4 regions of the Lentzea chajnantorensis genome follow, and region 1 is predicted to be linked to each of the others. Evidence: riboswitches for the same ligand, from Rfam matches in the RefSeq annotation. Region 1 holds a riboswitch; each other region holds the start of a gene.
The links. Region 1 has a riboswitch for cobalamin ahead of ACVDFE_RS12890 (FecCD family ABC transporter permease). Riboswitches for the same ligand answer to the same signal wherever they lie in the genome.
Positions count from the first base shown of each region.

Region 2: it holds a riboswitch for cobalamin, as region 1 does, so the genes downstream of both, ACVDFE_RS40785 (LPXTG cell wall anchor domain-containing protein) here and ACVDFE_RS12890 (FecCD family ABC transporter permease) in region 1, are expected to answer to the same signal.
Region 3: it holds a riboswitch for cobalamin, as region 1 does, so the genes downstream of both, ACVDFE_RS34135 (ribonucleoside-diphosphate reductase subunit alpha) here and ACVDFE_RS12890 (FecCD family ABC transporter permease) in region 1, are expected to answer to the same signal.
Region 4: it holds a riboswitch for cobalamin, as region 1 does, so the genes downstream of both, ACVDFE_RS33260 (CbtB domain-containing protein) here and ACVDFE_RS12890 (FecCD family ABC transporter permease) in region 1, are expected to answer to the same signal.

Region 1 covers NZ_JBSDZT010000002.1:2,452,143-2,459,642, reverse strand. The annotation lists gene cimA (citramalate synthase) at 1-204, opposite strand, end outside; gene ACVDFE_RS12900 (ABC transporter substrate-binding protein) at 407-1,387, opposite strand; gene ACVDFE_RS12895 (ABC transporter ATP-binding protein) at 1,384-2,124, opposite strand; gene ACVDFE_RS12890 (FecCD family ABC transporter permease) at 2,124-3,146, opposite strand; cobalamin riboswitch at 3,182-3,324, opposite strand; gene ACVDFE_RS12885 (YciI family protein) at 3,408-3,827, shown strand; gene ACVDFE_RS12880 (3-isopropylmalate dehydrogenase) at 3,892-4,929, opposite strand; gene ACVDFE_RS12875 (S8 family serine peptidase) at 5,247-7,500, opposite strand, start outside.
Region 2 covers NZ_JBSDZT010000002.1:8,509,714-8,517,213, forward strand. The annotation lists partial or broken gene ACVDFE_RS40765 (ABC transporter ATP-binding protein) at 1-980, opposite strand, end outside; gene ACVDFE_RS40770 (CbiQ family ECF transporter T component) at 977-2,008, opposite strand; gene ACVDFE_RS40775 (hypothetical protein) at 2,031-2,795, opposite strand; gene ACVDFE_RS40780 (hypothetical protein) at 2,810-3,223, opposite strand; gene ACVDFE_RS40785 (LPXTG cell wall anchor domain-containing protein) at 3,220-4,467, opposite strand; adenosylcobalamin-variant (AdoCbl-variant) riboswitch at 4,516-4,587, opposite strand; gene ACVDFE_RS40790 (FAD-dependent monooxygenase) at 4,656-5,744, opposite strand; gene ACVDFE_RS40795 (terpene synthase family protein) at 5,847-7,500, opposite strand, start outside.
Region 3 covers NZ_JBSDZT010000002.1:7,111,326-7,118,825, forward strand. The annotation lists gene ACVDFE_RS34115 (DUF998 domain-containing protein) at 1-410, opposite strand, end outside; gene ACVDFE_RS34120 (LysR family transcriptional regulator ArgP) at 545-1,402, opposite strand; gene ACVDFE_RS34125 (LysE/ArgO family amino acid transporter) at 1,502-2,050, shown strand; gene ACVDFE_RS34130 (hypothetical protein) at 2,016-2,183, opposite strand; cobalamin riboswitch at 2,247-2,456, shown strand; gene ACVDFE_RS34135 (ribonucleoside-diphosphate reductase subunit alpha) at 2,560-5,925, shown strand; gene ACVDFE_RS34140 (ribonucleotide-diphosphate reductase subunit beta) at 5,979-6,965, shown strand; gene idi (isopentenyl-diphosphate Delta-isomerase) at 6,951-7,500, opposite strand, start outside.
Region 4 covers NZ_JBSDZT010000002.1:6,939,485-6,946,984, reverse strand. The annotation lists gene metH (methionine synthase) at 1-537, shown strand, start outside; gene ACVDFE_RS33285 (HAD family hydrolase) at 530-1,195, shown strand; gene ACVDFE_RS33280 (hypothetical protein) at 1,188-1,793, opposite strand; gene ACVDFE_RS33275 (GntR family transcriptional regulator) at 1,894-2,427, shown strand; gene ACVDFE_RS33270 (GntR family transcriptional regulator) at 2,458-3,171, shown strand; gene ACVDFE_RS33265 (CbtA family protein) at 3,208-3,957, opposite strand; gene ACVDFE_RS33260 (CbtB domain-containing protein) at 3,974-4,162, opposite strand; cobalamin riboswitch at 4,195-4,369, opposite strand; gene ACVDFE_RS33255 ((2Fe-2S)-binding protein) at 4,418-5,068, opposite strand; gene ACVDFE_RS33250 (phosphoribosyl-ATP diphosphatase) at 5,175-5,438, shown strand; gene hisG (ATP phosphoribosyltransferase) at 5,453-6,313, shown strand; gene ACVDFE_RS33240 (antibiotic biosynthesis monooxygenase family protein) at 6,310-6,603, shown strand; gene ACVDFE_RS33235 (phosphoribosyltransferase) at 6,559-7,188, opposite strand; gene ACVDFE_RS33230 (thioesterase family protein) at 7,449-7,500, opposite strand, start outside.

The DNA of each region.
Region 1 (7,500 bases):
GTCCCCCGCCGCCGCGCGGGCGAAGAACTCCGTGTCCTTGGGCAGAGCGCCGGGCCAGCCGCCCTCGATGAACCCGACGCCGAGCCCGTCCAGCAGCCGCGCGACCGCGAGCTTGTCCGTGACGGAGTACGAAATTCCCTCGCGTTGTGCGCCGTCGCGCAACGTCGTGTCGTAGACGTGGAACTCGTCGGCGGGGCCGGCCATCGCGGGTCATCTCCTGTCCAGGACAAACAAAAAGACCCCCCGCGGATGCGAGAGGTCTGCGCGTCGGGTGCCAGGGGCGGCGACTACCCGACGCGCTCGTCGATAATGATGGCGGTGTGCTGAGCCATGACCGGGATGCTGCCACAGCTCAGCACGACGTACCAAGTGACGGGAGGAAATCTCCCACTATCTGGTCACGGGTTCACGCCTGGGACAGGTACCGCGCGAAGGCCTCGATGGAGGCCGGGTTGCGCGGCGACTCGACCAGTGCGGCGTACGGCAGCGCGTAGAACCGCTTGTTCCGCACAGCCGGCGAGTTCTGCAGCGGTGCGTAGCCCTCCAGGAACCGCTGCTTCTCCTGCGGGGTGTTCGCCTCGCCGTCGGCGTAGTCCACGATGAGCACGACGTCGGGGTCGCGCTGCACGACGGCCTCCCAGTTGACCGTGGTCCAGCTGTCGTTGAGGTCGCCGAAGACGTTGTCGCCGCCGGCCTTGGAGATGACGTCCTGCGGGGCCGCGTTCCTGCCGGAGGTGAACGGCTGGTCCTGGCCGCTGTCGTAGAGGAACACCTTGGGCCGCGGCTTGCCGGCCATCAGCCTGCCGGCGTTCTCGATCTGCTGCTGGTAGCCCTTGACCAGCTCCTCGGCCCTGGCCTCGACCCGGAAGATCTTCCCGAGGTTGCGCAGGTCCGTGTAGAGCGCGTCGAGGGCGGGCATGATGCCGCGCTGCTTGCCCACGCCGTTGCGGCACGCCTCGGTGAGCTGGTAGGTGGCGATCCCGAGCTGCCGCAACGCGTCCGGGGTGAAGCCGGTGCTCTCGCTGAAGCCGTAGTTCCAGCCGGCGAACACGAGGTCGGCGTTGGCGCCCTGCACGACCTCCTTGGAGATCTTGTCGGACAGGTGCTTCGCGCTGTCGAAGTCGGCCTTCCACGGCGAGGTCCGCACGTCGACGGTGTCGATGCCGTTGACGACGTAGCCGGCCATGCGGTCCCTGAGGCCCAGCGCGAACATCAGCTCGGTGATGCCGGTGTCGTTGGTGACCACTTTGGACGGAATCTTGTCGTAGGTCACCTGCTGCCCGCAGTTGGTGACGGTGACGGGTTCGGTCGCGGAGGTGTCCTGCGCGACCGTGGCGCCGCACCCGGAGACGAGCAGCAGGGCGGCGGTGACGAGTGCGGTTCTCACGGGGTGACCTCCTGGTCGAACAGGAGCTGGGGGACTCCTGTCGTGGGGTGGGCGACCACGTGTGCGGTGACGTGGAAGACCTTGGCGACGAGCTCGGGCACGAGGACCTCCGCCGGGGTGCCGGAGGCGACCACCCGGCCCTCGTCGAGGACGTAGAGGCGGTCGCAGTACGACGCGGCGAGGTTGAGGTCGTGCAGCACGGTCAGGACGGTGACGCCGAGTCCCCGCGCGAGCGCGAGGACGTCGAGCTGGTGGCGGATGTCGAGGTGGTTGGTCGGCTCGTCGAGCACGAGCACGCGGGGTTGCTGGGCGATGGCGCGGGCGATCAGCACCCGCTGGCGCTCACCGCCGGAAAGGCTGAGGAAGCTGCGGGCGGCGAGGTGCCCGACGTCCACTGTGGCCAGAGCCTCTGCGACGACAGCGGCGTCGCGCACGGGGTCGCGGTCGTGCGGCAGCCGGCCCATCTCCACGACCTCGGTGACGGTGAAGTCGAACTCGACCTGCGACTCCTGGGTCAGCGCGGAGAGGTCGCGGGCGAGGCCCTGTCGCCTGTGGACGTTCTCGCCGTCGAGCAGGACCGCGCCGGCGTCCGGTCGCAGCGCCCGGTAGACGCAGCGCAACGTCGTCGACTTGCCGCTGCCGTTCGGCCCGACGATGCCGACCACCTCGTCGCAGGCGTGCAGCGTGATGCCGGAGATGATGTTCCGCACGGTGACGTCGTGCACCTCGACGCGCATCAGCGGCCTCCGAAGACGTACGCCCTGCGGCGCATCAGGAAGATGAAGCACGGCACGCCCAGCGCTGCCGTGATGACGCCGAGCGGCAGCTCCTCGGGTGCGGCGAGCATCCGCGCGGCGACGTCCACCCACACCAGGAAGCTCGCACCGGCCAGCGGTGCGAGGGCCAGCACCTTGCGGTGGTCGGCGCCCACGACCATGCGGGTGAGGTGCGGCAGCATCAGCCCGACGAACCCGACGGCCCCGCTGACCGCCACCAGCACCCCGGTCATGGCCGCGGTGACGACGAAGAGGTGCGTGCGGAACCGGTTGACCCTCACCCCGAGCGTGGTCGCGGTCTCGTCGCCCATCGCCAGCGCGTTCAACGGCCGCGCCTTGGTCATCAGGTAGGCGATGCCCAGCGCGGTCACGACCGTGGCGACCGGCAACGACCTCCAGTCCGCCCCGCCGAGGCTGCCGAGCAGCCAGAACATCGCCGCCCGCGCCGCCTCCCCGTGCGGTGCCTGGAACACCAGCAGCATCGCCACGGCCGAGAACCCGTAGGCGAGCGCGGTGCCGGTCAGCACGAGCCGCAACGGCGTGAGCGCCCCGCTCGACCGCGCGGTGAGGTAGACGAGCGCGGTGGCACCGAGTCCGGTGAGGAACGCCCCCGTCGACAGCGCGTACACGCCGAGCCCGGACAGCACCCCCATCGTCGCGACGGCCGTGGCGCCCACGCTCGCCCCCGAGGAGATGCCGAGCACGTACGGGTCGGCCAGCGCGTTGCGGACCATCGCCTGGATCGCGACGCCGACCGCGCTCAGCCCCGCGCCCACGACGGCGGCGAGCAGCACGCGCGGCAGCCGGATGTTCCAGACGATGTGGTACTGCCCGGCGAGGTGGGCGGGCACGGTGCCGCCGGTGACCGCCTGCCACAGCAGGTCGGCGGTGACGCCGAAGGGGACGGAGACGGGGCCGAGCGCGACGCCCGCCACGATGCTGACGACGAGCACGCCGACGAGCGCGCTGATCTTCCCGATCACATGTGCCCTTCCCGCAGTCCACGGCAGGAGTTGGAGTCCTATGTCTGCCGTGTGCGGGCATTCGGGCTCGTCCCCTGGCCGGGGACCTACCGTTGCGGGTCAGCGCCGGACTTCGACCGGTCTTCCCCCACGCACGACTTCGGGTGACCCTACCTGCGCAAACAGGAAGTTCGAAAATTTCTCCGCTGTGATGTCGATCCGGCGGGGTGCCCGTTCGACCTGTGGACGTCAGCGAGCAGGGCACAACGCAGGGAGACCACCGTGAAGTACATGCTGATCATGCGCGCCACCGACGAGGCCTACGCGAACATGGGCGAGCTCGACTTCGACAAGATGCTGGAGGTCGTGGGCGCGTTCAACGACGAGCTGATCCGGGCCGGGGTGCTGCTCGCCGCCGAGGGCCTCGCCGACCCGTCCGAGGGCGTCGTCGTCGACTTCTCCGCCGAACCGGCGATCGTGACGGACGGCCCGTACGGCGAGACCAAGGAGCTGTTCGGCGGCTTCTACCTGCTCAACGTGTCCTCGCTGCAGGAGGCGGTCGAGTGGGCGAAGCGGATGCCGATGGCCGGGCCCGGGTTCAAGACCGAGATCCGCCGCGTGCCGACGATCGACGAGTTCCCGCAGGACAACGAGTGGATCCAGAAGGAGCGCGCCTGGCGCGAGTCCACCGCCCAGCTGTGAAAGTCACGCGGGGACCTTTCGTGCTCTACAAGAGTACGAAAGCTCCCCGCGTGCACTACAACGGTCAGCCCGTGCGGACGTTCGAGGACACGAGGGCGGCCAGGCGGTCGCCGATCGCGTACGTCGCGCCCGGCGACTGGTGGTCGCGGGTCGCCAGGTCGAACGCCACGGACGCCTCGATCCGGCGCGACGCCTCGTGCTCGCCGAGGTGGTCGAGCAGCAGCGCGACCGACAGCACGGCGGCCGTCGGGTCGGCGATGCCCTGGCCCGCGATGTCCGGTGCCGAACCGTGGACCGGCTCGAACATCGACGGGTTGCGCCGCGTCACGTCCATGTTGCCCGACGCGGCCAGGCCGATGCCGCCCGTAACGGCGGCGGCGAGGTCGGTCAGGATGTCGCCGAACAGGTTGTCCGTCACGATCACGTCGTACCGGGCGGGGTCGGTGACCAGGTGGATCGTGGCCGCGTCCACGTGCTGGTATGCCACCGTCACGTCCGGGTGCTGCAGCGAGACCTCCTCGACCACGCGCGACCACAGCGAGCCGGCGTGCGTGAGGACGTTCGTCTTGTGCACCAGCGTCAGGTGCCGCCGCGGACGGGCCGAGGCGCGCGCGAAGGCGTCCCTGACCACGCGCTCCACGCCGAACGACGTGTTGAGCGACACCTCCGTGGCGATCTCGTGCGGGGTGTCCTTGCGCAGCAGGCCACCGTTGCCCGCGTACGGGCCCTCGGTGCCCTCGCGGACCACCACCATGTCGATCTCCGGCGGGTCCGCGAGCGGGCTGCGGACGCCGGGGTAGAGACGGGCGGGGCGGAGGTTCACGTGGTGGTCGAGCTCGAACCTGAGGCGCAGCAGCAGGCCGCGCTCCAGGATTCCGCTCGGCACCGACGGATCGCCTACCGCTCCGAGCAGGATCGCGTCGTGCTGGCGGAGCTCACCGAGCACCGACTCGGGCAACAACTCTCCCGTGGCGTGCCAGCGCGCCGCGCCGAGGTCGTAGCGAGTGATCTCGGCCGCCGGAACGACCTCGTTGAGGACCTTCAGGGCCTCAGCGATGACCTCGGGCCCGATCCCGTCTCCTGGGATCACTGCGAGCCGCATCCACACACCTCCCAGGTGTCAGTCCCCAATTGGTGGGACTACTTTCCTCCGCGAAAGGTTACCGGCACCACGGCCGCTCGCCGCATGCCGGACACCCCATCGGGGTGTTATCTCCCGTACTGCGGGACACCCACACGGCCCATTCCGCACTTTCGAGTGTCACTCGATCGCAGGAACGGGGTCGCGTCAAGGGGTGACGCCCGGCAGTTCCACGCAGTAACCCCGCTTCCCCCGGAACGCACGCGGGGACCTTTCGTACTCTCTGAGAGCACGAAAGGTCCCCGCGTGGACTTCAGAAAAGGTCGGAGGAGAAGGGGCTAGGAGCGGACGGCGCCTCGGACGGTGACGACAGAGGCGCGGTCGCCGGTGGCGTTGTGGTGGTTGAGCACCAGCAGGCCCTCGGACTTGTCGAGCTCCAGGGCCTTCGCGTCCCGGTTCACCACGAGCGCGGTGCCCGGCTTCGCGAGGTACGACAGCGCCGCGTCACCGCCGCCCTGCACCCACAGACCCGGCTTGAGCGGGTCGAAGGACAGCGGGCGGTCGATGACGTCGATCAGGCCGTTCGCGTTGCCCGGCGCCACGTAGTAGCCCGTGGTGCCGGCGGTGTACGAGATCCGCGAGGTGTCCTTCGCCGGGTCGATGCCGAGTGCGGTGAGCAGCACCGGCAGGACCGCGACGTTGGTGTCGGCGGTGTTCGTGTCGACGTCGCCCCACTGGTTGTTGACCGCCTGGATGTCGACCTCCAGGCCCGTCTTGAGGTCGACGGTGGTCGCGACCAGCAGGTCGGTGTCGGTCAGGCGCGTCGCGAACGTCTCGAAGTCCGCGACCCCGTCACCGGTGGTGTCGATGTCGATGAACGGGACGGTGTTGACGCCGAGGTTGTACCAGTTGCCCCACGTCGCGACACCGAACGCGAGCAGCGCCTCCTCCGGCCTGCCCTGGGCCTTGGCGAGCGGGGCCGTGGAGGCCGCGCCGACGTAGCGCAGGTCGCCGCCCTTGGCGGTCTCGTTGAGCGCGCAGTTCTCGGTGACGTTGCGGCGGCAGTCGCGCAGCTTCGGCGAGGACGCCTGCAGCTCCAGGACGCTGACCAGCGAGCGGTACGCCTGCGAGCCGGTGCCCTGGTCGACGCCGCGGCCGTTCAGGTTGAGCACGGCCTGCTTGTCGCCGCCGCGGAACCGCAGCGACGGGAAGGTGCTGATGTCGGCCACCGGCTTGGGCGCGGCGTAGACGGACACGCGCAGCGGCACCACGGCACCGGCGGTCGGCGTGAGGGTCACGCGACCGGAGGCGTCCGCGAGGAACTGGCGCGGCGTGTCGAGCTGCGTCGTCGCGACGGTCGGGTCGATCGTCTTGCGCAGCGCCTTCGGGTCGTCGATCTTCAGCGTCACCTTGACGCGGGCGACGCCGCGCGGGCTCAGCTTGACCTCGTCCTGCGAGAGCACGTAGCTCACGCCGGGGATCGTCGTGGCCGCGGTGTAGCCGACCCTGTACTCCACCGGCTTCGTGGACTTGTTGACGATCTTGATGGTCTTGCTCCTGGAGACCGGCTTCGAGACCTCGACGGTGCCGAAGTTGGCGCTCACGTAGCCGTGGTCGTCCTCGACGAACGCCAGCACCTGGTTGTCCAGCGCGGACTTGGCGTCCACGCGGCCGGTGCCGACCCGGTTGGGCGCGAAGGTCTTGCCGTTCTCCTTCACATCCGCACCGGCGGTGTTCATGATCGAGGCCTTGACCTCCTCCAGCGTCCAGTCCGGGTGCGTCTGGCGCACCAGGGCCGCGATGCCCGCGACGTGCGGGGACGCCATCGAGGTGCCGGAGATGACCGAGCGGTCGTTGCCGGAGCCCACGGCGGTCGAGGAGATCGTGTCACCGGGCGCCGCGACGTCCGGCTTGATCGACTGACCGCGGGTGCCGCGGCTGGTGAACGAGCTCGGGGTGTCCGAGATGGACTGGTCGTAGGTCGGCGTCGAGGTGCGCAGCTCGCCCGCGAGGCGGACGGTCAGCGTGCCCGCGTTCAGCGCCGGGCGCACCTGGGCGGTGGCGTCACCGGTGAACTGGAACATCGGGATGGCGGTGTTGCCCGCGATGCCGGCCGCGAAGTTGTTGAGCGTGGACGACAGCAGCACACCGGCACCACCGGCGGCCTGCACGTTGTTCGCGCGGGCGGCGGAACCGCAGCGGCGCGTCGCGTCGTTGTCGTCCCACTCCAGCCACACGAACTTGCCCGCGACCGCGTCGGTGATCGGCTGGCAGCCGTCTAGGTTGCCCGCCTGCGTGAGCTTCACCGCGGGCAGCGTCTTGTCGTAGCCGGGGTAGCCGGTGAAGTTCTGGCTGTACTGACCGGCCTTGAGGCCCTGACCGGGCACCTCGGCGCCGTCGCGCAGCACGTAGGAGTCGCGCACCGACGCCACCGTCAGCGCCTCGGGCGTGTTGCCCGGCGAGCCGCCGATGTCGTAGAGGTCACCGCCGTTGCCCGCGGAGAAGACCGGCATGACGCCGACCTTGAACAGCTTCTTCACGAAGAGGCTGTCGGGGTCGTCCGGGGCGCCGTAGTCGGAGCCGAGCGACAGG
Region 2 (7,500 bases), 6.1 Mb from region 1:
TGCCCTGGGCGGCCCACAGGAAGGTGGACTTGCCGGAACCGTTGCGGCCCATCAGCGCCACGCGTTCGCCGTGCGCGACCTGGAGGGAAACGTTGCGCACGGCGTGGACGTCGCCGTACTTGACGACGACCTGGTCGACCGCAAGGGCGGTGTCACCGCGTGGTGCCGTTGCAGCAGGTGGTTCGGTGAGCCGGGCCCTGAAGTCCTTGGCCATGCGGCGCGCGTCCCGGACCGAGACCGGCACCGGCGTCCACCCCGCCAGCTGCGCCAGGCGCACCACGGGCGGGGCGACCGGGGCCTTGGCCAGGGTCGCGCCCACGTCCCCCAGCTCGCCGCCCGGCAGGAGCAGCGCGGAGTCGGCGTACTGGGCCACGCGTTCGAGGCGGTGTTCGGCGATCACGACGGTCATGCCGAGGTCGTGCACCAGGCGTTGCACGGCTGCCAGGACGTCCTCGGCGGCGCCGGGGTCGAGGGCGGAGGTGGGTTCGTCGAGCACCAGGACGCGCGGGTGGGCGGTGAGGGCGGCGCCGATGGCGACGCGTTGTTGCTGGCCGCCGCTCAGGGTCGCGAGTGGACGGTCGCGCAGGTCCGCGATGCCCAGCAGGTCCAGGGTTTCCTCCACCCGCTTGCGCATGACGTCGCCGGGCAGGCCGAGGGACTCCATGGAGTAGGCCAGCTCGTCCTCGACGTTGTCCGCCACGAAGCCCGCCTGCGGGTCCTGGCCGACGAAGCCGACCACGTCGGCGAGTTCGCGGGGTGGGTGGTGGGCGGTGTCGCGGCCGTCGACGAGGACGCGGCCCTCCAGGGTGCCGCCGCTGAAGTGCGGGACGAGGCCGTTGATCGCGCGCAGGAACGTCGACTTGCCCGCGCCGGTGCGGCCGACGACCAGGCAGAGCTTCTCCCTCGGGGATCTCCGCGGACAGGCCGGTGAGCACCGGGGTGCCGGTGTAGGTGATGGTGACGTCCTCGAACCTGATCATCGTTCCCTCGCGATCCCCAGCGGTGCCAGCGCCACCAGCACGGCCAGCGCCGGTGCGAGCGGTAGTTCGGGTGCCTGCAGCGGGACCGTCGCCGGCGACAGCGCCGGGTCGGTCGAGAGCACCAGTGCCGCGGCGCTCGCCACGCCGCTCAGCGCCACGGCGACCGCGCGCGGGGTCCAGCAGTCGGGGCGGTAGCGGGTGCGCGGCACCCGGCGGGCGCCGACCAGCAGGCCCGCGACGGCCAGCAGCACGCCGAGCGCGAGCAGGGGCCAACCGGAGTAGGCGTCGGCGAGCAGGCCGTACGTGCCGATGCAGAGGCCGAAGAGGCCCGCCAGGACCAGTGCGCCGGTCACCGCGCGGTCGCGGCGCGAGATGCCGGCGGTGCGGCCGTAGCCGCGCGAGTCCATGGAGGCGGCGAGGACGAGCGAGCGTTCCAGCGCGTCCTCCAGCACCGGCACCAGCAGCGTGCGGATCGCGTGCACGCCGTGGGCCGTGTCACCGCGCAGCTGACGGGCCTTGCGAACCGAACGCGCCGACGACACCAGTTGCGGCGCAACGGTCAGCGCCACCACCACGGCCACGCTCACCTCGTACAGCGCGGCGGGCAGGGAGCGCAGGAGGCGTTTCGGGTTGGCGAGGGCGTTCGCGGCGCCGACGCAGCTCAGGATCGTGGCGAGCAACAACCCCTGGTACAGCGCGAAGACCAGCCCCTCCGCGGTCACCGGTCCGCCGATGCGGATGCCCTGGGCCCAGTCCGGCAACGGGACCTGCGGCAAGGTGAACAACGTCGTCGGGCCCGCGATGCCGCCGAGGACCACGTGCAGCAGCACCCGCAGGCCGATGACCAGCAGCCCGAACTTGAGGAACACGCCATAGGTTCCCGCCCACGGCGTGTTCGCGCGGCACGTCACGACCACGACCCCCGCCACCGCCAGGACCAGGCCCAGCAGCAACGGGTTCGTGGTGCGGCTGGCGGCGGTGGCCAGGCCCAGGGCCCACAGCCACCACGCGCCGGAGTGGAGCCTCACGCCGCGGACCCCCGCCGAGCGCTCACTCTTCCGCGCTGCGCCGGCGACGGGCCACGAGCAGTCCCGCAACGACCAGCGCGCCGATCGCCAGCACGCCGAGCACCGTCCACAACGGACTACCCGGCTCCCGGTCCTGCTGCTGCGCCTTCTCCTCGACCGCGGCCGAGGTCACAGCGGCGGACGTGCTCGAAGACGGCTCCGAAGCCGACGCCGAAGTCGTCGCGGCAGAGGACGGGGGCGGTGCAGTGGTGGACGGCTGCCCGGCAGGCGGGGTCACGGGGACCTGCGGCGGTGCGGGCGGTTGCTGGGCCGGAGGCTGCTGGGCAGGCGGTTGCTGAGCGGGCGGCTGCTGGACCGGTGGCTGTGGGGCGGGTGCGGCCGGCGGGGCGATCCCCGGCTGCTCCCCCGCCCCGAACGCCCACCCCTCGACGCTGCCGCGAGCCGGCACGTAGGTCGCCGCGCCCTGGTTGCTGTAGGACCACGAACCACCGGCTGAGGCGTGCCAGTACGACCAGTACGCGGTGGCGGGCGAGGTGGTGACGCACCTGTCGGTGTCGGTGCCCGGCCTGCCGTTGATGCGGCAGACGAACCCCTGCTGCCGTGACGCGTAGGCGTAGCTGAACCCGGCCGCCGCCAGCGCCGCCACCCCGGAACCCGGACTGCCCGCCGCGCACCCCTGCTGCACACCACCGCCGAGACCGCGGAAGTCGACGACGACGGTCACGCCGTCACAGCCCGCCGCCTGAGCCGGCACCGGGACCGCCGCGGCGATCACCAGTGCCAGCACGCAGAAGAACCTCGTCACGGGGTGGCGCCGGGGGCGGTGCCGGCACCGAACGCCCAGCCCTCGACGCTGCCGGGCGCCGGGTCGTAGCTGCCCGCACCCGCGGAGCTGTAGGCCCAGGAACCGCCGGGCGAGGCGTGCCAGTACGACCAGTAGGCGCTGGTCGTGGGCGCGGTGCACGGGTTCGGCAGCGCGTTGATCCGGCACACGAAACCGGCCTGGCGCGGCACGAACGAGTACGTGAAGCCCGCGCCGGTCAGCGCGGCGAGACCGGTGGCCGGGTCGCCGGGAGCGCAGCCGGTCTGGACGCCGCCGCCCAGCGCGGTGAAGTCCACCACGACCTTCACGCCCGCGCAGTCCGCGGCGGAGGCGGGTGCGACGACGAACGAGCTCGCGACCAGGGCGAGGACAGCGAGGATGCGGCGCATCACGCACCAACCTTCCGACGACGGGACACGAGGACGAGCACGGCGCCGGCGAGCAGCGCGGAGGAACCGAGCAGGGTCAGCGCGACGGCCTCCTCGGGGCCGGTCGCGGCGAGCCGCTGAGTGGCCGGGGGCGTCGGACCGGCCGGCGCGGGAGCGACCGGGGTGGCCGTCGACGAGGTGGTCACCGGAGCGGTCGTCGTCGGCGGCACGGTCGGCTGTGCGGTGGTCGACGGGGGCGTGGTGGTCGGCGGGGTCGCGCAGTCGACCGCGGGCACACCGGGCGTGGCACCGGCGAACGACACGTCGGCGAGGCCCTTGCGGGCCAGGCCGAGCATCGCCTGGGTGGTCGCGCGCACGGCGCCGTAGACCTCGAAACCCGTGCTGTCGTAGGCGATCGCGCCGCGAGCGGCCTCCGGTCCGGCACAGCCGACCTGCAACGACCGCAGGTACGCCACGGCCCGGTCCGCGGCCGCCGTCCGGCCGCCCTCGACGAGCGCGCCGACCGCGAGGCCGGTGCTGTTGGCGTTCGAGCCCTGCAACGCCGACGGGAACCCGCCGTCCGCCTTCTGCTGCGCCACCAGCCAGTCCAGCGCCCGCGCGGACGCCGTCGGCTCCCCCGCCGCCTGCAACGCCTGCAGCACGATCGCCGTCGCGTCCACATCGGACTTGCAGACCGGCTGCCCGAACGAGATCGGGAACCCGCCGTCAGCGCACTGCGTGGACACCTGGAACGCGACCGGCTGCGCCACCGGCTGGTCGGCGCGGGTCAGCACGATGATCGCCAGCGCCTGCGTGAACGCGTTGGTCTGGTCGTAGTCGGGGTCGGTGCGGTCGCGGTAGCGGCCGGACTCCTCCCGCAGCGCCGCAAGGCGTTCGAGCAGGTCGGCACCGGCGAACGCGTGCGGGTCGGTGCCCAGCGCCTGCGCGACCAGCGCGAGCTTCACCAGGCCACCGACGTAGGACTCGGCCTCGCCGTCGCCCGCGAAGTACTGGAACTGCTCGGGTTCGGCGAGCCACGCCGCGGCCCGCACCGCCGTCGACCGGCCGACACCGGCGGCCGCGAGCCCGTAGACGCCGTCCGCGGTCAGGCCGTGGTCGACGAGGTCCGGCCCCTTCACCAGGTGGTCGCCACCGACGAACTGGCCGGCCAGCCACGTTCCCGCTGACGGCGGCTCGGCCGCCTGAGCGGCCGGTGTCACGACGAGCGCGGCCGCTACCACTGCGGCCAGCGCGGATGTCCGGATCACTGCTCTTCCCCCTGCCCCGCTGTCCTCGACGGGTCGATGGAGCCACCGCGCGCCACGGGCATTCGGACTGTCACCGTTGCGGGTCAGCGCCGGAGTTCCACCGGCTTCCCCCGCGGCGTGCGGATGCTGTTGTCCACCCGATCGTGCGGGAGGGATCACCCCGAGTCAAATGGCTGTGAGCCGGGCCATCAGCGGCCGGGGAGCTGGAAGGAGCTCACGACCGCGGCGAACTCCTCGGTCGGCTGCCCGCCGTTGGCCTGGTTCTTCAGCGCCATGTCCTGGTTGGCCGTCACGTACGGGCGCAGCAGCTCCTCGTAGCGCTGGAACGCGGTCTCGCGGTTCACGCTCAGCTCGCCAGCCAGCACGTACGCACCGACGAGCGCCAAGCTCGTGCCCTGACCGGACAACGGCGAACCGCAGTAGCCGGCGTCGCCGAGCAGCACGACGCCGCCGCGCGACCAGGACGGCATCCGGACCTGCGCCATGGCGTCGAAGTGGAAGTCCGGCGCCTCCCACATGTGCTTGAGCGCGGTCTGCCACTCCCACCCGGCGTCGGCGAACTTCTCCGCCACCAGCCGCCGCTGGGCCTCGACGTCGCGGTGGTCGAAGTCCACCTCGCCGTAGAACCCCATGTAGACCCGGCACTCCGCGTTGGCGCGGGCGCTCATGACCCCGCCGCCGACGACCTCGCCCTGCTGGAACACCTGCCAGTGGTCGAGGCCCAGGAAGTTCGGCGCGGTGAACACGGCGAGGTTGGTGCCCAGGTGGCGGACGAACTGCGCCTCGGGCCCGAACACGAGCCGCCGGACGTTCGAGTGCAGCCCGTCCGCGCCCACGACCACGTCGAAGTCCCGCGGGGCGGCCCGCTCGAACGTGACGCGGGTGCCGTCGATCGCGGTGATGGTGTCGTCGAAGAGGTACTCGACGCCCTCCACCGCGTCGAACAGCAGGCGGGCCAGGTCGTCGCGCATGACCTCGACGTCGGGGCTGGCGAGGTCGCCGCCGGTCAGCGTGTGCTCGGTGGAGCGGTGGAGCTCGGTGCCCTCCTCGTCGACCACGCTCATGCCGCGCATGCCCGTGGTCATGGACCGCAACCGGTCCCCCAGGCCCATCCGCTCCACCACGTCGAGCGCAGGACCGCGGACGTCGACGGCCTGGCCGCCGGGGCGCAGGCCGCGGTGGCGTTCGACGACGGTGACGTCGAAGCCGTGGTGGCGCAACCAGTAGGCCAGCGCCGGACCGCCGATGCTGGCGCCGGAGATGAGGACGTTCGTCATGGTGCTCCCCCTGTGGAGTGGCCGATGCGCACACCGTGGCGGGGTGCGCTGACCGGGGGCTGACCAACGGCTGTCAGTGGCTGACCGGGGCTGACCGGGGGCTCAGCCCGGCGTTCGGGAGGTGAGCCGGGCGGCCGCGGTGCCCAGACCGGTGGGACCGCGGTGGAAGACCGGGAGCCGGCCCACCGGCAGCGCGCCGGCCTCGTCGTACCGGCTGGTCTCCTCGTGCCAGTGGATGATCCCGGCGATCCAGTCCTTCAGCTCGTCGGCGTACCGCGTCAGGCCGGCTCGCGCACCGGCGTCCAGGGCCAGGTCGTCGAACATCTTCGGCAGGTCGGTCTCGACGGACCGCACGAACTGGCCGAGCCGGGCGTCCATCAGCGCGTAGGTCAGCTCGAAGGCACGGCTCTGCGGCACGCCGAGGAAGTTCTCGACGACGCGCACCATGTTGTGCACCTCGCCCTCGTGCTGGATCTCCTTGCGGTACGAGAAGACGTCGTTGAGCATCGTGCAGTAGTCCATGGCCGACCGCTCCATCGTCTGCACGACCCGCGTCTGCCACAGCTGCTCGGGAACGATCGCGGAGTGCGAGAAGCGGGACAGCGACGTCGTCAGCTCGGAGCCGAACGTGCTGCGCCGCATCTCCACGTAGTCCACGGGGTCCGGGATGCGGTTGTGGTGCATGTTGACCACCTCCCACACCCACGCGTCGAGCATGGCGTCGACGGTCTGGCGGAACGTGGCGCGGAAGGCCGGGTTCATCGGCGCCGCGGTCCGCTGCCAGAGCTCGGCCAGCGAGCGCTCCATCGCGTTGGCGGGCACCACGGTCTGCACGAGGTCGACCGGCATGCACGCCTTGAGGCGGGTGGTCTGCGTCTTCACGCCGAGCAGGTCGCGGGTCCGGCCGAACCACAGCGGGTAGGCGTCGTCGGCGTAGGTGCCCCAGGTGAGCCAGCAGCCGGACAGGTACAGCTCCTGCGCCGTGGCGTCCGGGTCGATGCCCGCCGAGCACAGCGGGAAGTCGAACCCGCGGACCTGGGCCTCGTCCCAGACGCCCTCACCGGTCATGCCCTGCTCGACCGCCCACGCGACCACCTGGTCGCGGGCCTGGTCCAGGTGCGGTGCCAGGGAGAGGGTGAACGGGACCTCGAACGCCGGCAGCGCGTACGGCTCGACGACCCTGGGCGTGCTGGAGAACTGCCGGAGCCGCTGCGGCAGGGTCTTGGCGAACGAGCCCAGGACGCCGAGCTGCGGCGGCGGACCGGAGTTCATGTACCGCGAGGACCGCAGGTGCCACTCGTGACCGCCCGCCTGCCAGTCCTGCAGGCCCTTCACGTAACCCAGGACGGCCGCGCGGCCGACGGGGTCGATGCCGTGCTCGTCGAGCAGGATCGGCACCTCGGTGAGCGCGGTGTGCTCGAACTGGTGCAGGCGCGAGGTCAGCAGGTCGTTGACGGCGTCCGCGGCGGCCTGGGTGGACAGGCCGAGGAACTTCTCGAACACCAGCACGCCGTTGGACAGCTCGCCCTCGTCGAGCACCTCGCGCTCGTAGGAGAACAGGTCGTTGCGCAGGTGCACGGCGTCGCTGAAGGTGTCGCGCAGCACGCCGATCGGCCGGGACAGCGCGATGCGCGCGGGCACCTCGAGGCCGACGGCGTGCTCGACGAGGTTCGCCGACCACGGTGCGCCACCGACCTTGCGGCGCATCTCCACGTACTCGATCGGGTTGGCGAGCCGGGCCGCGCTGATGTTGTGC
Region 3 (7,500 bases), 4.7 Mb from region 1:
TCGCGCAGCCACGGCCGGGCCAGCAGGACGACCGCGACGGGCAGGCTCACGAACGCGACCATGCTGCCGAACCGGTGGATGCTGCCGCTGAGCTGGTTGGTGCCCATCGCCCAGTTCGTCTTCGGGAACACGACCACGAGCAGCAGGCCGAACGACCACAGCAGCAACGCGACCGAGCCCGCCGACCGCCACCGGGTCAGTCCTTTGTGGACCAGCGCGGTGAGGATGCCGGCCGAGCCCGCGACCAGCAGCAGCACGGCCACGTCGAACACCGGGCGGTAGTCGCCCAGGGCGTACTCGCTGATCGTGCGGTGCAGAGCGCCGACGGTCAGGTCGAGCAGGCCCACCATGGCGACGGTCGCGACGACCGCGAGCGAACCGCCGGTGGCGGCGAGGCGAGGAATCAGCACAAACCGGTCAACGAGCGGGTGAACCCCCGGGGTTCCTGGGTTCAGGAAGCCGACAGGATGCTCTCAGGCGCCGGACAGGTTCCCGGCCGGGAGCACGAGCCCGGTTCGGCGGCGCGTCGCCCCACCCCGGGGACTCAGCGCAGCGCCTGCGCGGCTTCGGCCACCACCGCCTCGGCCACGGCGGTGAGTGCGGGCGAGTCGAGCTTCCACTGCTGCCAGTACAGCGGGACGCTGACCGTGCGGCCGGGAGCGAGGTCGACCAGGCCGTCGAGCACCTGCTGCGGCGGCACCATGCCCCAGCCCAGGCCGGTGGCGACGGCGCGCACGTAGACCTCGGACGACGGGACGTGGTGGCGGTGCTCGGACGCGCCGCGGCCCCGCGTCAGAGTGCGGACGAAGCGGTCCTGGAGGTCGTCGTTGCGGTCGAACACCACGACCGGGGCATCCGGCAGCCACGACTTCAACGGCCCGGCCGCATGCCGGTTCACGAAGGACTCGGCGGCCATCGCGGCGTAGCGGATGTGGCCGAGCTTGCGCACCGAGCAGCCGGCGACGGGGTCGCGCGACGACGTCACCGCCGCCATCACCGCTCCCTGCCGCAGCAACGCCGTCGTGTGGTCCTGGTCCTCGCGGTGCAGGTCGAACGAGATCCGCAGCTCGGGCGGCACGCGGTGCAGCGCGGGCAGGAACCAGGTGGCGAGCGAGTCGGCGTTCACCGCGATCGGCACCCGCACGACCGCGTCCTCGCCGAGCGCCGCCCCGAGGTCCTGGTCGAGCGCCAGCAGTTGCCGACCGTAGCGGACGATCACCTCACCGGACGGCGTGAGCCGCACCGGGCGGGCGCGGACCAGCAGGACCCGGCCCGTGCGCTGTTCGAGCGCCTTGATGCGTTGCGAGACAGCGGAAGGCGTGACGTGCAACGCGGTGGCGGCGGCGTCGAACGTGCCGCTGTCCACCACCGCGAGCAGCGTGCGCACCAGGTCGAGGTCCATCACGAGCGCTAATGGTACGTAAGAATCTTCAGCTGGCCTCATCAAGAACGCGTCAATAGCGTGGACCGCGTGACAGACCTGCTGCTCGGCTTCGGCACCATGATGACCCTGATCGTCGCGATCGGCGCCCAGAACGCTTTCGTGCTGCGCCAAGGACTTCGCCGCGAGGCGGTGGCGAAGGTGGTCGCCGTGTGCGCCGTGTCGGACGCGGTCCTGGTCGCCGTGGGCGTCGCCGGGTTCGGCGCGATCGTCACCCGGTGGCCGCAGGCGGTCACCGTCGCCGCGGTCGTGGGCGGGCTCTTCCTGCTGGGGTACGGGTTCCTGGCCGCGCGGCGCGCACTGCGCCCGCAGGCCCTGCACGCCGACACCGGCGCCCGGCACCGGCCCGTGCTCACCGCGATCGCGCTGACGTGGCTCAACCCGCACGTCTACCTCGACACCGTGCTGCTGCTCGGGTCGATCGCCGCCGGCCGCTGGCTCTTCGGCGTCGGCGCGGTGACGGCGAGCATCACCTGGTTCGCCGCGCTCGGGTTCGGCGCCCGGCTGCTCAGCCCGCTGTTCGCGAAGCCGCGCGCGTGGCGCGTGCTGGACGGCGTGATCGCCGCCGTGATGATCAGCCTCGGGGTCGCGCTGATCGCCGGGACGTGACCAGCGCGGCGACCGCGCAGCCGGCCAGCACGCCGCTCGTCACCGGCGCCGCGGCTCCCGCGAACAGCGACGCGGAGGCGAGCCCCGCACTGAGCAGAGCACCGTAGAAGACCCGCGGCCGAACCTCACCCACGCCGACCACCCTACCCAGGGGACACGCATGTTGGGTGGTGATCAAGGACCCACCACCACATGTAGTATCTGCCGCACTGGTGGTTCGCCGGCCCGGACAACGGGCCGGTGAGGCAAGAGGGAACCCGGTGCGAGTCCGGGACTGCCCCGCAGCGGTGAGTGGGAACGAAAGCCGTCAACGAAGCACTGGGTCGCGAGACCTGGGAAGCGACGGCCGGTAGGCGCGAGTTCGACGCCCACGAGTCCGAAGACCTGCCACCGGGGTGCGCGCAAGCCTGCGCGCACGACACGGTGCCCCGAGGGAGGGCGGCTGTGTGCACCGGTGAACGGTGCGCGCATGCGCTTTTCCTCCTGGGCCCAGCTCGCGAGGAGAGAGCGTGCCCGACCGCCTTTCAGTGGTCATCGAGGAAGCCTGTGCCGATCTTCCGAACGCATCGGCCGAGGCGGTGCTGACCGAGACCAAGCGGAACCTGTACCACGGCATCACCGACGCCGAGCTCGCCCTGGCGCCGATCATGGCCGCCCGCGCGATGGTCGAGCAGGACCCGGACTACTCCTGCGTCAGCGCCCGCCTGCTGCTGGACCGGCTGCGCACCGAGGCGTGCGGCGTCCCGCTGTCGCACGCCGAGATGACCGAGCGCTACCCGTCGTACTTCGCCTCGTTCGTGCGGCACGGCGTCGACTGCGGCCAGCTCGACCCCCGGCTGACCTCGTTCGACCTGGCCCGCCTGGGATCGGCGCTGGACCCGTCCCGTGACCTCCGGTTCCAGTTCCTGGGCCTGCAAACCCTGTACGACCGCTACTTCCTGCACCGCGACGGCCGCCGCTACGAGCTGCCGCAGGCGTTCTTCATGCGCGTGGCCATGGGCCTCGCCCTGGAGGAGGACGACCCCGACGCCCGCGCGGTCGAGTTCTACGAGCTGCTGTCGTCGTTCGACTTCATGTGCTCGACACCGACGCTGTTCAACTCCGGGACGACCCGGCCGCAGCTGTCGTCGTGCTTCCTGACCACCGTGGCCGACGACCTCGGCGGCATCTTCCACGGCATCAGCAACAACGCGCTGCTCTCGAAGTTCGCGGGCGGCCTGGGCAACGACTGGACGCCGGTGCGCGGCATCGGCGCGCACATCAGGGGCACCAACGGCACGTCGCAGGGCGTGGTGCCGTTCCTGAAGATCGCGAACGACACGGCCGTGGCCGTGAACCAGTGCTTCGCACCGGACACCGGCGTCCACACCGCCGACGGCGTCAAGGCGATCAGGGACGTCGTGGCCGGCGACCTCGTGCTCGGGGTGAGCGGCACCTACCGCGAGGTCACCGACGTCATGCTCTACGACCAGGTCGACCCGATGGTCGAGGTGGAGGTCGAGCACTCCGCCGCACCCCTCAGGGTCACCGCCGGACACCCGTTGTACGCCGTCAGGGGCGTGCCGCTCGGCCAGGAGAACGCGCGGACGCTCAAGCAGCTCGCCGGCGACGAGGTGCGGCCGGAGTGGGTGGACGCCGGTCGGCTGGAGAAGGGTGACCTCGTCGCCAGGGTGGTTCCGCGGGAGGTCGTGCCCGTCGCCGGTTTCAGCGAGGACGATGCTCGTCTGTACGGCGTCCTGCTCGGTGGCGGGCACCTGTCGGAGGACGGGGTGCGGTGGGGTGTCTCCGGGAAACCCGGGCTGGACGCGCACCTGGACTTCGTCCGCGAGCACCTGTCGGCGCGCGGTGTCCGCTTCCGGGAGAACGGCCGCGACGACACCCACGTGTGGATCCACTGGGCCTCCGAACCCGAGGTGGGTGCCTCCGCGTTCCCGTTCACGCCTGAGGACCTCTACGACGACGACCGCCGGAAGCGGATCGCCCGCAGGTTCTCCCACCTGCCGCACGCCCAGACCCGGAAGCTCCTGCAAGGCCTGCTGGAGTCGAGCGGCGGTGCCTCCCGCGGCGTCGAGGTCCACTTCACCACGACGTCGCGGTCGCTCGCCGCGGGTGCCCGCTACCAGCTGCTGCGCCTCGGCATCCCCTCTGCCGGCGAGGACCTCGACGTCGGGGTTCCCGCCGTCGAGGGCATCGCCGAACTCGCCGGCTGCCGCCCGACCACCGAGCCAGACTGGGTCGAGCACCGGGGCATGGTGTTCTCGCGCGTCCGCGACGTGCGGGAGACCAAGGTGGTCCCCGAGGTGTTCGACCTCGAGGTCGAGACCGACGAGTCCTACCTGACCACGGCCGGCCTCGCCCACAACGGCGGGAAGCGCAAGGGCGCGGTCTGCGCCTACCTCGAAACCTGGCACATCGACGTCGAGGAGTTCCTCGACCTGCGCAAGAACACCGGCGACGAACGCCGCCGCACCCACGACATGAACACCGCGAACTGGGTGCCGGACGAGTTCCTGCGCCGGGTCCGCGCGGGCGGCACGTGGACGCTGTTCTCCCCCGACGAGGTGCCGGACCTGCACGACGCGTTCGGCGCCGAGTTCGCCGAGAAGTACCGCGCCTACGAGGCCAAGGCCGACGATGGCGGGATCAAGGTCTTCCGCCGGGTCCAGGCCGTGGACCTGTGGCGGCGCATGCTCACGATGCTGTTCGAGACCGGCCACCCGTGGATCACGTTCAAGGACCCGTGCAACCTGCGGTCACCGCAGCAGCACAGCGGCGTGGTGCACTCGTCGAACCTGTGCACCGAGATCACCCTGAACACCGCGGTCGACGAGGTCGCGGTGTGCAACCTGGGGTCGGTCAACCTCGCCCGGCACGTCACCGAGGACGGCATCGACCACGCCCGGCTCCGCAAGACGGTGCGCACGGCCGTGCGGATGCTCGACAACGTGATCGACGTGAACTACTACACGATCCCGGAAGCCAGGAACTCCAACCTGCGGCACCGGCCGGTCGGTCTGGGGCTGATGGGGTTCCAGGACGCGCTGTTCACGCTCGGCACGCCGATGGCGTCGCAGGAGGCCGTGGAGTTCGCGGACCGCAGCATGGAGGAGATCAGCTACTACGCCATCGAGGCGTCCGCCGACCTGGCTCGGGAACGCGGCGCGTACCGGTCGTTCGACGGGTCGCTGTGGTCGCGGGGCGTCCTGCCGATCGACTCGGTCGAGATCCTCGCGCGGCACCGCGCCGCGGACGAGCTGGAGCAGGACCGCGGGTCCATGATGGACTGGGCCGCCCTGCGGGCCAAGGTGCGGCAGGGCATGCGGAACTCGAACGTCATGGCCATCGCGCCGACCGCGACCATCGCGAACATCGCCGGCGTGAACCAGTCGATCGAGCCGCTGTACCGCAACCTCTACGTGAAGTCGAACATGTCCGGCGACTTCACCGTCGTCAACCCCCACCTGGTGAGGGCGCTCAAGCAGCGCGGGCTGTGGGACGAGCAGATGGTCTCCGACCTCAAGCTGCACGACGGCAGCCTCGGTGCGATCGACCGGGTGCCGCCCTACCTGAAGGCCCTGTACGCCACGGCGTTCGAGGTCGACAGCGCCTGGCTGGTCGAGGCGGGCTCGCGCCGGCAGAAGTGGATCGACCAGGCGCAGTCGCTCAACCTCTACCTGGCCGCGCCGAGCGGCCGCAAGCTCGACGAGCTCTACCGGCTGGCGTGGCTGCGCGGGCTCAAGACCACGTACTACCTGCGGACGCAGAGCGCGACGCACGTGGAGAAGTCCACGTTGCAGGGCACCGACGGCAAGCTCAACGCCGTCTCCCCCGTCGCCTGCTCCACCACCGACACCGACTGCGAGGCCTGCCAGTGACCGACCACATCATCGACGCCGGTGCCGCGCGGGTCGGCGTGGACGACAAGGCGATGATCAACTGCCGTGCGGACGTCAACCAGCTGCTGCCGCTGAAGTACCACTGGGCGTGGGAGAAGTACCTGGCCGGCTGCAACAACGCGTGGATGCCGACCGAGGTGTCCATGCAGGCCGACATCGGCCTGTGGAAGTCGAAGGACGGCCTCACCTCGGACGAGCGCCTGATGATCAAGCGCAACCTCGGCTTCTTCGCCACGTCGGAGTCGTTGGTGGCCAACAACATCGTGCTCGCCGTGTACCGGCACCTGACCAACCCCGAGTGCCGGCAGTACCTGCTGCGCCAGGCGTTCGAGGAGGCCGTGCACACCCACACGTTCCAGTACGTCTGCACCTCGCTCGGCCTCGACGAGGGCGAGCTGTTCAACATGTACCGGGAGATCCCGTCCATCACGGACAAGGCCGCGTGGGCGTTGCAGTTCACCCGGCACCTGGAGGACCCGGGGTTCCGCACCGGCACACCCGACCGCGACCGGGCGTTCCTCAAGGACCTCGTCGCGTTCTACGTGGTGTTCGAGGGCATGTGGTTCTACACCGGGTTCGCGCAGATCCTGTCCCTGGGGCGGCGCAACAAGATGGTCGGCGTCGCCGAGCAGTACCAATACATCCTGCGCGACGAGTCGATCCACCTGAACTTCGGCATCGACGCGATCAACCAGATCAAGCTCGAGAACCCGCACCTGTGGGACGACGCGTTCCAGGCGGAGGTGCGCACCATGCTCGCGGAGGGCTGCGAGCTGGAGATCGCCTACGGCCGCGACACCATGCCGAACGGCATCCTGGGGCTGAACTCCGAGCTGTGCGAGCAGTACCTGCGGTTCATCACGAACCGCCGCTGCGCACAGCTCGGGCTCGAGCCCGTGTGGGAGCCGGCGGAGAACCCGTTCCCGTGGATGTCGGAGATGATGGACCTCAAGAAGGAGAAGAACTTCTTCGAGACCCGCGTCATCGAGTACCAGAACGGCGGCTCACTGCAGTGGTGACAGCACCACGGCCTTAGGGAGTCCGGCCCGGTCCGCCACCGGCCACGCGAGCGGATCGGGCCCGAGCTCCACCAGCTCGGCGACCTGCAGGCGGGACCACGGCGACACCGGCCGGGTCCCGTCCAGGACGCTCGAGGCGTACACGCTCCACGGCACGCGCTCGGTCGAGTCGACCTCGTCGGGGTTCGGCACCGGCTCGGCGTCGGAGAGCACCCGGAACACCGGGCACATCTCGTTCTCGACGACACCGTCCATCTCCGCCCGGTAGCGGAACGCCGGCAGGACCAGCTCGGGCACGCCGACGTCCATGCCGAGCTCGTCGCGCAGCCGCCGCCGCACCGCCTCGGCCATGTCCTCCTCCGGCAGGGGGTGGCCGCAGCACGTGTTGGTCCACAGGCCGGGGAACGTCTTCTTGTGCAACGCCCGGCGGGTGAGCACCGTGTTGCCGGCCGAGTCGAAGACGTAGCTGGAGAACGCCAGGTGCAGCGGCGTGTCCGCGTGGTGCACGACAGCCTTGTCCTCGACGCCGATCGCC
Region 4 (7,500 bases), 4.5 Mb from region 1:
GAGCCCTCCCCGGACGCGCCGGAGCGCTTCCGGTTCCGCTTTCCGCGCCAGAAGAGGGATCGGCGCCTCTGCCTGGCCGACTTCTGGCGCGCCCGCTCGTCGGGTGAGGTCGACGTCATCGCGTTCCACCTCGTGACGATGGGCCAGCCGATCGCCGACTACGCCAACGAGCTGTTCGGCAAGAACGCGTATCGTGAGTACCTGGAGGTCCACGGACTGGGGGTCCAGCTCACCGAAGCGCTGGCCGAGTACTGGCACAAGCGCGTGCGCGAGGAGCTCGTGTGGCCGGCGGGCGGGTCAGTGGCCCAGGAAGATCCCGCCGCCGTCGAGGAGTACTTCAAGCTCGGCTACCGCGGCGCGCGGTACTCGTTCGGCTACGGCGCCTGCCCCGAGATGGAAGACCGCCGGCGCGTCGTCGACCTGCTCGACCCGGCCCGCATCGGCGTCACGCTGTCCGAGGAACTCCAGCTCCACCCGGAACAGTCCACCGACGCCTTCGTGGCGCACCACCCGGAGGCGAAGTACTTCAATGTCTGACCCGCAAGCTGTCCTGTGGGACATGGACGGCACGCTGCTGGACTCCGAGAAGCTGTGGGACATCCCGCTCTACGAGTACGCCGAGAAGCTCGGCGGGATCCTGTCGCTGGAGACCCGCGAACGCATGGTCGGCAGCAACGTCCCCACGACGATGCGCCTGCTGTTCGCCGACGTCGGCATCGAACCGACCGACGCCGACATGGCCGACGGCGCCGCGTGGATCTCCCGCCGCACCGAGGAGGTCTTCCGCACCGGTCTGCCGTGGCGTCCGGGCGCTGCCGAGGCGCTGCGCGCGGTGCGGTCGTCCGGCGTGCCGATGGCGCTGGTGACCTCCACCGAACGGTCGCTGACCGAGGTCGCGCTCGACACCATCGGCCGTGACCTGTTCGACGTGACGGTGTGCGGCGACGAGGTGGACGGGCTGAACAAGCCGCTGCCGGAGCCGTACCTGAAGGCGGCGCGGTTGCTCGGCGTGGACGCGGCCGGGTGCGTGGCGGTCGAGGACTCGCCGACCGGTGTCGCCTCTGCGGTGGCGGCCGGGTGCACCGTGCTGGTCGTGCCGTGTGACGTCGAGGTGCCGGCGGGGGAGCGGCGGGTGTTCCGCGACTCCCTCGTCGGCGTCGACCTCGAAGTGCTGAAGGCGCTGCAGGTCAGGTGATCAGGCCAAGATCGTCGAACGGCACCAGAACGCAGTTGCTGAGCTGACGCACCAGGGCGGAGGCCACCATCCAGGGGATGTCCGGGTCGTCGAAGTACCGAGTTGCATCCTGCGCCACCGCAGGACCACGCGCGCCGGGCCGGTGCAGCACACCTCTCACCCCGACGACGGGGAACTCGGTTGATCGGACTGCGACAGCGCCGCGTCGCAGTGCCGGGCAAAGCCGCAGGGAGAGCGTGACGCACGATCGGCACACGGGCGGCTCGTTGCACCCCATGCCCTCCGGCCAGTGCGGCCAGTCGTTGCGGTAGTCGCGCAACAGCCACAGCACGCCGTCGTCCGTGCGGTCCGCTGGTCCCGCGCAGACCTGGCACAGCAACCGCCGCATGGCTCGTCGCTGCCTGAGCGGGTGCACCCGGCCGAACTCAGGGCGTCCCACCTCGTGCCGAATCGGGCCGCGGAGCCACAACACACCGCGGGTGTCCCGATCAGTCAGGACTTCGTCCGCGTAGCCGATGCCGTGGCCTGGACGCACCACCAACTCGTAGGGCAGATCCTGCTCTGCGCTCCAAGCGGTGATGTAAGGGGCGTTGATCATCCGGGCAACCTTACTGCAATATCCGAAATGTACCTAGCTGATCCTATGACTAGGGTCTATGACAGCGGTACGCGCAGGACCCAGCCGAGGAGCGTGAGTGATGACGACCGTGCGCTCGTGGACGAGCGTCTCGATGCCGTACGTGAGCGGTCAACCCGGTGACGCTTGGGCTGCCGAGGCGCAGGTGCACGGCGGTGAGGGGACCCAAAAGCTGCTGGGCGTCGAGGAAGTGCCCGCCACCGCCGCGGTCGCCGCCATGCTCGACCTGGAACGAGGTGATCCGGTGGTGGTCAGGCGGCGCCTGATGTTGTTCGACGGCCAGCCGGTCGAACTCGTCGACTCGCACTACCCCGTGGTCATCGCTCGCGGCACCCGCCTCGCCGAGCCGCGCAAGATCCCCGGTGGCGCGGTGGCCTTCCTCGCCGGGCTCGGTCATCCCCCGAAGCGGGTGCGCGAGGACGTCAGCGCTCGTCTGGCCACAGTGGACGAGCGGACCGCGTTGCGACTCGAGGGCCAGTCTTGCGTTCTGCTGCTCGCGCGTTCGCTGCTGACCGAGGAGGATCGGCCTGTCGAGGCCACCGTGATGACGATGGTGTCCGATGGGCGGCGGCTGCGTTATGAGCTGACGCCATGACCGTCCAGACGAAGTTCCGAGGAGCAGGCATTGCCCCGCGCACGTGACGTCCGGCCCCGGCACGAGCAGATCGCGGCGGAGCTGCGCGACCTCATCATGCGCGGAGAGCTGCCGCCGGGTGCGCAGCTGCCGTCGACCGCACAGCTCGTCGCACAGCACGGTGCGGCCAACGCGACCATCCAGCACGCGCTGAAGGCGTTGAAGGACGAGGGTCTTCTCGACAGCCGCGCCGGCAAGGGCGTGTACGTCCGCGACCGGGAACCGCTGGTGGTCGACGCCGCTGCCTACATCGAGCCCGGGGCAGGCCGGTTCCGCTACGAGCTGCTCGCCGTCGACACGGTCGTCCCTCCGGCCGACGTGGCCGAGGGCTTGGGCCTCGGCCCCGGAGTGCCGGCGGTCGTCCGCACCCGGATCCTCAGCCACCAGGACCAGCCGGTGGAGCTGTCAGCGTCGTACTACCCGGTGGACATCGCCGGTGACACCGCCCTGGCGAGACCTGCGAAGATCCGCGGCGGTGCACCTCGGGCGCTCGCTGACCTCGGCTTCGTCCAGCGGTCGTTCGTCGACCGGATCTCAGCGCGCCCACCGACCGTTGCGGAAGCCGAGGCGCTCGACCTGCCCGGCGGGACGCCGGTCATCCGGCAGCTGCGGGTCGTCTACAGCGACCACGATCGCCCGGTGGAGGCGTCTGTGCTGATCAAGAGTTCGCACCGCTACGAGCTGCGCTACCACCAGGCCCTGTAGACCCGGGGCGGTCGCCGCGACGACCGCCCCGGACCATCAGGAAACCGCGACGGGTGCCTTCGCCCGGCGTGTCGCCGGATCGACCAGCAGGCCGAACACCACGCCGAGACCGACGTGGAGCGTGGCCAGCTGGGCGAGTGAGCTGAGGCGGAACTGCCACAGCACGGCCACCGGCATGTCCGCCGGGATCGTGTCCGGCGGCGCGGGGAACGCCACCAGCACCACCGCCACCGCCGCCACGACCGCGAGCAGCACCGCGGTCACGCGGACCGGGTGCGGCTGCGCGGCCAGTGCCGAGGCGAGCCAGCTCGCTCCCCAGACGATCGCCAGACCGGCCACCACCACGCCCAGGTACAGCGCGGTGCGGTAGTTCACCGTGTCCGGGTCGCCCACCGCGGGCGGGTTCGCCGGGTACTTCAGCCACGGCAGCAGCGCCACCGCACCGAACACGGCGACTCCGAACGCGGTGCTGCGGGTGAACGGCGTGCGGTCGGCGAACCAGCGCTTCGACAGCGCGTAGGCCGTGGCGAACACCAGGCCGACGGCGATGCCGACGATCACCACGCCGAGCATGCCGCCCGCGATCTGGACGCCGCGGCTGACCAGCCCCTCCTCGCCGTGCGAGTGGGAGTGGCCGTCACCGGCGGGGGTGCGGGCCTCCTCGACGGCCAGTGCGGCGCGGATGGGGATCTCGGTGACCAGGAGCTGCACGAGCGCGGAGGCGGTACCGGCGATGGCGCCGGCCGCGAGTCCGCGCAGTGCGATCGACCTGTACGTGGTCGTCATCTGCGTGATCAGCGGATCAGTGGCAGGGAACGCCGAGGGCGTGGCGGCCGTCGTGGAAGAACTCGTGCAGCAGCTCCGAGCTCGCACCGAGAGCGAGGCCGTTCTCCTGCAGGACCAGGTAGGTGACGATCAGGCCGAGCATTGAGACGGCGAAGGCCCACTTGGGCACGCGGACGGCGGACAGGCTTGCTGCAGGGCTCGTCATGACGGGCTCCTCCATACCTCGTGGAAGGTGAAACTCCTTACGGCGCCGCAGCCGGTCTCCTGACTCCCGGATCAACGCTGCCCCCGCGTCTTCCCAGCCCCTCGCGGGACCAGTGACGTGCTCGGCGGGGATCGCTTCCCGGTCACAGTGGCGAGGACCGCGCCGGATTTCCACCGGCTTCCCGTCACTGCGGCGCGTGCACCGTAAGGTGAACGGCGGTTCACGCACAACCGGCCATAAGAGTTGTCGTCTTCATCACTTCACAAGAGGGCAGTCCCCGCACTTCCCACCTGCGGCAACGCGGTAGTAAAGGCAGCACGACCGGCGCAGGAACGCGACCTCGCCGGGCAGGGTGACGAATTCCCCGGCACCTTCGAACGGTGGCGCTGCCATGAGCCGGTTGCCGCGTTCCTCCGCTTCCTCCGCACTCAGCGCACCCGCTCGCACCACCATTTTCAGCGCGCCCGCGATGTTCGACATCGCGTTGCCCCACAGCAGACCGCGTGCCACGGGCACGACCGCGTGGACCGCCTCCACGACCGGTGCGAGCGCCTCCGCCGGGCGCGGGCCGAGCCGCGGGGTGTCGATGCGGACGCTCAGGCCGTTGCGGCGGTGGTGCTGCCACCACAGGTTCTCCGGGCGCACGTCGATCGGCAGGTCCGTCGCGGTGAGCGGGCTGAGCAGCCGCGCGGTGTAGCTGAGGAAGAACAGGCTGGCGGCGACGCGGGGCTCGGCGGCGTTGTAGCGGGCCGCGATCGCGTCGATGGTCTCCCTGAGGGCGGGGCCTTCGAGCAGTGCCGTCCCCGGCAGCCACGAGTCGTCCGGACGGCCCACGTCCAGCGCGAAGAACGGGTTGATGCCGCGCACCTGGCGCAGCGCTGCGAGGACTTCGGCGAACTCCGACACAGATTCACGCTACTGGGTGTCCATGCAGGACAGATCACGTCCACGGGCTGGAACAGAGGTGACCGCGGTGTGGACCACCCGTCCGGAGGTGGGAGGATGTGCCCCCGTGAAGACCTTCGACTCGCTGTTCGCCGAACTGACCGAACGAGCCCGCACCAAGCCGGAGGGTTCCGGCACCGTGGCTGCGCTTGAGGCCGGCGTCCATGCGCAGGGCAAGAAGGTCCTGGAGGAAGCGGGCGAGGTCTGGATCGCCGCCGAGTACGAGTCCGACGAGAAGCTCGCGGAAGAGATCTCGCAGCTGCTGTACCGCCTCCAGGTGATCATGCTGGGCCGCGGCCTGACCCTCGACGACGTCTACAAGTACCTCTGACGGAGAGCTGACCGATGCTGCGCGTAGCAGTCCCGAACAAGGGCGCGCTCGCCGAACGCGCCTCCGCGATGCTGACCGAGGCCGGTTACCGGCAGCGGCACGAGCCGCGCGACCTGACCGTGCTCGACCCGAACAACGAGGTCGAGTTCTTCTTCTTGCGCCCCAAGGACATCGCGATCTACGTGGCGTCCGGTGACCTCGACCTGGGCATCACCGGCCGCGACCTGGCCGCCGACTCGGGCGCCGATGACAACGGCTCCTCCGTCGAGGAGCTGCTGGCACTGGGCTTCGGTGGGTCCACCTTCCGCTACGCGGGCCCGCGGGGCACCGACTGGACGGTCGAGGACCTGGAGGGCAAGCGGCTCGCCACCGCCTACCCGAAGCTGGTCGGCCGCGACCTCAAACGCCGCGGCATCAACGCCACGGTGATCCGCCTCGACGGCGCGGTCGAGATCTCCATCCAGCTCGGCGTGGCCGACCTGATCGCCGACGTCGTGGGCTCCGGCCGCACGCTGCGCCAGCACGACCTGGTGGCGTTCGGCGAGCCGATCTGCGAGTCGGAGGCGGTCCTCGTGCACCGCGCGGGCTCGGAGCTCTCGCCGGCCAAGAAGCAGCTGCAGGCCCGCCTGCAGGGCGTCGTGTTCGCCCAGCAGTACCTGATGCTGGACTACGACTGCCCGCGCACGCTGCTGGACGAGGCGATCAGCCTCACGCCGGGCCTGGAGTCGCCGACGGTCGCGCCGCTGGCCGACGAGAACTGGGTCGCGGTGCGGGCGATGGTCCGCCGCCGCGACGCGAACCGGGTCATGGACGAGCTGGCCGCGATCGGCGCCAAGGCGATCCTGGCCTCGGACATCCGGTTCTGCCGCCTGTGATCCTGGAGCACGCCGTGCTGGACGTCCTGCCCGGACGTGCGGCGGAGTTCGAGGAGGCCTTCGGCGAGGCGCGGGAGCTGATCTCCGCCTCGCCGGGCTTCCTCGGCCTGCGGCTGTCGCGGTGCCTGGAGGACCCGAACCGGTACCTGCTGCTGGTGCAGTGGGAGTCGGTCGAGGCGCACACGGTCGGGTTCCGCCAGGGCCCGTCCTACGCCCGGTGGTCGGAGCTGCTGCACCGGTTCTACTCACCGTTCCCGGTGGTCCAGCACTTCGAGGACCTCGGCGTCTGAGGTCTGCTCGAAGCGGTCGTACCACCGGCTCACCGCACCGAGGTGCCGCGGCAGGAGCACCGCCACCACGGGCGTGCTGAACGTGCGCACCGACTGCCTCGCGGCGACCGGCACGGCCAGCACCAGGCGGTTCGGCCCTCGTCGCTCCAGCCAGTGCAGGGCGGCCCGCGCGGTGACACCGGTGGCCAGCCCGTCGTCGACCACGACCACGTCCCGCTCCTCGACCACGAGCGGCGGCCGATCCCGCCGGTACAGCGCGGTCCTGCGCGCGGCCTCGGCCCGTTCGCGGTCGCAGCCCGCGGCCAGCTGCTCCTCGGTGAGCCCGAGCACTCTGAGCACCGCGGCGTCGTAGATCGGCGCGCTGTCCACCGCGACCGCGCCGACCCCGTACTCGGGGTGCCCCGGCGCGCCGATCTTGCGCGCCACCACGACGTCCAGCTCAGCCCCGAGGACCTCCGCGACCTCCGCCGCCACCGGCACACCGCCGCGCGGCAGCCCCAGCACGAGCGGGTCGTGCCAGGTGTGCTCCGCAAGCTGCGCGGCCAGGGCGCGGCCCGCCTCCCGCCGGTTCGCGAACCTCTTCACAGTCCCGCCGACGCTACGCCCCGTCCCCGTTCCCGCGGCACGCACGAACGGCGTAAAGCCGCTGGCAGCTACTTCGCCCGGTGCAACGGCGCGGTGTATCAGGACGACGTCCGAGCGCCTTTTGGTCTGTGCCACCCGGGAAAGACGGCCGCACTCGTCCTGGTCGCGCTCGTGCCGGCCCTCACCAGCGAGACGCAGATCCGCACGCTGGGTATCGAGAGCAACGCCCTCGGGATGTCCACAGCAGACTGCGTGCCGAGTCAGCGTTCGCGCACGAACAGGGCCTGCGCCGTCGACCCCACCGGCCCTTCC